One region of the Bacillus cereus group sp. Bce041 genome, then DNA from elsewhere that is predicted to be linked to it. Evidence: riboswitches for the same ligand, from Rfam matches in the RefSeq annotation. Region 1 holds a riboswitch; the other holds the start of a gene.

Region 1 (2,208 bases):
TTGGTTACAAGTAATTCATTTAATAATTTCTTCATGTTAACTCCTCCTCATATTGCTAAGGGAGACTCTAGAGTTTCATGAGTGGTTTTGTTTTATTTTATCTGTCTTAAATTTTTTATTAGAGCAATAATAGTTACATTGCAATCAATTCATTATTTAGAATTACCTCCTTTTTGAATATAGACAAGATAAAACAAATAACATTAAACAGAAAAACCTTTACTCAAAAAGGAGTAAAGGTTTTTTACAATACAAATAAATGATTATTAAGACAGCTCTGCCAAAATCTCAGAGGTGCCTTTCTATCAAATCGTATACCACTCCCTCGTTGAGTTTTAGCACTGTATAGCATAGGTTTTTATAACCAGCTACATTAAGAAGGGCCTTAATCCGACCGTTCCTGTTGACCCATTGGCGTCTCTCGACATTTTTGGGCAGCAGCGTTTCTCTATACAGGAGCCTCACCTAACAAAGTTTATTGAATTACTTCAAAATTTAAACCAGAATTTAATATTTGTCAACTGACTTTCAAATCCATTCATAAAAAATCTTTTATAGAAAATGAAATTATATTTTATTATAAATTTAAAATTCTCCTTAAAAAACATAGAATTTAAATAGATTTAATTCGAAGAAACGTTATGAAACATATGAAACTTATTGTTTTCAATCAAATTCCAACTTTATAACAGAGGATGAATAATTAGTCATTCTGTATATCAAAAGAATATTCTTAACAAATCTTCTTTTATGATTAAAATCTTCTTTACGGTTTATCAAATTTATATGGTTAAACTACTTAATCAAACTATACACTAAAGTCAAAAATATGTACTTATACAGAATGATTACATACATTTTCTCATATCATTTCTCAAAGGACTATAAAGCAATAAAACAGATAAAATTAGAAATACGGTTGCTTGACAAGCAAAAAAAATATATTTATGCTTGCTACACGAAACAAATACATAAAATTTATGTTGCTTAACCTGTTAGGTGAGGCTCCTATGCAAACACAGGCTATTGCCCAAAAATGTCGAAAGACGCCAATGGGTAGAACAGGAATTGTCGGATTAAGGCTCTTCTTAAGATAGCTAAGTAATGAATTTTCATTACTTTACGTTGTATAGTGCCAAAGCTCTACTAGGGGGAGAAAAGCCTTATTTAGTCATGCCATTTTGAATCCCTCTAGTTACATACTAGGGGGATTTTTGCGTAAAAAACAGGGAGTAAGTGATAGAATCTTTCTAAACAAAAGTCATATTTAGTAATTGACGAGAACAATATTCTATTCATTAGCAAATGTAATATTATGTATTGTTTTAAATCAGGAGGATATTAAAATGAAAAAAATATTAAAACTCGATTATCTATTGCTCCTTCCTCTATTCATAACATGTACTTTAGGTATTATCATGATGTATAGTGCAAGCTCCATTGTTGCTGTTCAACATTACGGTTATAACAGTAGACATTTTGTTGATTCTCAATTAACAAAGCTACTTTTAGGAACAATTGGGTTAATAGTTTGTGCTTTACTCCCATATGAAATATGGAAAAAACGAATAGTCTCAATCTGTATTATGGTTGGAGGGATTTTTTTATTGATTATGGTTTTATGGAAAGGAAAAGTGGTAAATAATGCCCAATCATGGATCTTTGGAATACAGCCAGCTGAATTTCTTAAATTAGGAACAATACTTGTAACAGCCCGCTTTTTTGCATTAAGACAAAAACAAGCTAAAAATAACTGGAGAGGTATCGGAAAACTTTTATTCTTTTTAGCTACAATTTTTTTTCTTATCTTTAAACAACCAAATTTAGGATCTGCACTTTTAATATTAGGTATAGGTTTTAGCATATTTCTTTGCTCAGGAATAAATATAAATCTACTAATCAAAAGAATTATCATCAGTTCTATTTTGTGGTTACCTATTTTATATTTCTTGATTCAAAATAGTTTGTCAGAAGTTCAAAAGAAACGTATTACTACGATTTTCAATCCATTTCTTGATGCGCAAGGAAATGGATACCAGCTTGTAAATTCTTTTATTGCCATTGGCTCCGGAGGAATCACTGGTCGTGGATTTGGAAATAGCATACAAAAAACAGGTTATCTTCCGGAACCACATACAGATTTTATAATGGCAATAGTTTCTGAAGAACTAGGATTTATTGGTGTATTTATTATATTGGCTGGAGTTT
Region 2 (2,208 bases), on a different contig from region 1:
CAGTCATTTCTTGCACTAAATCAAATTGAGGAATTAATTCTTCTGGTGGCGCTGCACGATTTGCTTTATAATTCGAGAACGATTCTGTTCTAAATGTCGTACTTCCCATATCCCAGCATGTAACGATATGTGTTGGTTCGATCGCTTGCGTAGCTGTTAATAAGTGTTTCATATAACCATGAATCCCGTTCGTAGGGGTTCCATCTTGTCGTTTCATAAATTGTCCGTAGACACTTGTTGCGTAAAAAGCACGAAATAATAGTGCCATACCATCAACTAATAATACTTTTTTCATAATTCCTCTCCTATTAAAAAAATAATAACCTTACGTTATCACGTAAGGTTATATAAATAGATTACCATTCTACGTTTTTGCTCAACTTTGTCTATTATACATTGTTTTTGTATATTTAGCATCATTAACACATTAAGACGTTCTACTACAACAAGTATGCAAGATGCCTGAATACGTATTTTTTCCAGTAGAAACAACGATAGCTTTTGCATTTCCACTAACAATATGCGAACCTTTAAAACATACATTTTCAAGCTCAAGTGGATTATAATCTTTCATCCGTTTTAATGGAATAAACCGTTTACGTTCAAGGTGATAGCAGCTCTCAAACTTCTCTATATTCGCTTCGTTTCCCGTTAACACAGACTCATTCACTAATAAATCATCTGCATAAATAATACGTACATCAGCTGGCACAGCATCTCCAGCCGAAAGAAAAATCATATCTCCAGGTACAAGTTCTTGCACAGGTATCTCCATCATTTTCAGTTCACTATTTAGCCCTGTACTACTAGAACATTCTACTCTAGATACAGTAATCGTTTCACGTTGTAATTCATCACACACACGTTGTTTTGAAAAACCTGGAATCATGCCACCTAGCTTCATCATTACTTCTGCAAGAAGTGCTCTTTTTGAAGTTAGTTCATTTCGGCCATATATTTGAATACGTTTTTGTGCCTCTTTCATTGATAGTCCATCTCTTGTTGTTTTAAAATATGCAAATACAGATTTTACATCTCTTGTTGCAATTTCAATTAATAAATCTTTATTTTTTTGGAGCATTGTTTGTTCTTTTATTGATTTTTTACTTAGTTTATATGACGTGTTACCCACAGTTTTGTTTGCATATAACATATTATCGTCTCCTCCTTTACAACATAGGAAGAAACGCTTTGTTTCTCAATTTATCCACTTTACTGTGAAAGTGTCTCGCGCTTTATAAACGCTATATTGTGATAAATATAGAGGGAGGAACAAATCGTTTCCTGCCTACATCATATATTTTTGATTTGAAGTATATGGGTAACGGAACCGAGTCAGAATTTGACATGCTCCTCACCTCCTCGTTTAATTTTATAGTTTATACTATGAAATTACTCATAGCTTGGTAACAAAAAAGACCCCTACCCTTAAGAGAGTAGCGGCCATTACATACACAAATAAACGATTTCTAATATAATTAGAAATCTACGGACCTCTCCCTCACCGAGTTTTAGCACTGTATAGCATAGGTACATTACCAGCTACGTTAAGAAAAACCTTAATTCGATCATTCCTGTTGACCCATTGGCGTCTCTCGACATTTTTGGGCAGTAGCATTTCTCTATACAGGAGCCTCACCTAACAGAGACTTATTTTCATTACATTGAAAATGTTACTCTTATTTAAAATAGATGTCAACCGTAGCCTACAATTTTTTCAAAAGGTATGGCAAACTAACATATATAAAGTGTAACTTTAATCAGTGGAGGTTTTGTTCATCCCCCACTGATTATTAGCCCTCACCAATCGGGCTTTTACGGGATAAAATAAAAAACTTTACGTTTAAACGTAAAGTTTTTAATAAGTTATACAACCAGCAATTACAATCCCAATTGAAATTGATAAAAACATAAGAAAAAGACCGACTGCTTGATTATCTTCTTCGAGACTTTTGTTTATATTAAAGCGTGGTGTAAGCCACTCAGCTAAATAAAAGACGATAATTTGAGCCAAAATCCCAACTGCTCCCCACGAAATCATATCAAGAAGTGAAATTGAATTAGCTGCTGTCGAATATAAAACAACAGCTAACCCAAGTAATCGTCCTCCAAGCACATAGCTTACCGCCTTATTTCCTTGAGCCATTAACTTAAATTCCTTTACTTTCGTTGTCACTTCCATCAAGAACAGACCTATACATAAAAGGC

What was found. A riboswitch is a leader RNA that binds a small molecule or an ion and turns the genes downstream of it on or off. The one in region 1 is predicted to bind magnesium.
Positions count from the first base shown of each region.
Region 2: linked by a shared signal. The riboswitch ahead of ACUN13_RS07550 (P-type ATPase) and the one ahead of ACUN13_RS27890 (FtsW/RodA/SpoVE family cell cycle protein) in region 1 are both predicted to bind magnesium.

Region 1 is NZ_JBQXON010000016.1:70,292-72,499, forward strand. Features, by position in the region: gene mgtE (magnesium transporter) at 1-35, opposite strand, end outside; M-box (ykoK) riboswitch at 315-480, opposite strand; M-box (ykoK) riboswitch at 985-1,161, shown strand; gene ACUN13_RS27890 (FtsW/RodA/SpoVE family cell cycle protein) at 1,347-2,208, shown strand, end outside.
Region 2 is NZ_JBQXON010000002.1:320,818-323,025, forward strand. Features, by position in the region: gene ACUN13_RS07545 (5'-3' exonuclease) at 1-295, opposite strand, end outside; gene ACUN13_RS07550 (P-type ATPase) at 428-1,153, opposite strand; M-box (ykoK) riboswitch at 1,489-1,654, opposite strand; gene ACUN13_RS07555 (DUF350 domain-containing protein) at 1,859-2,208, opposite strand, start outside.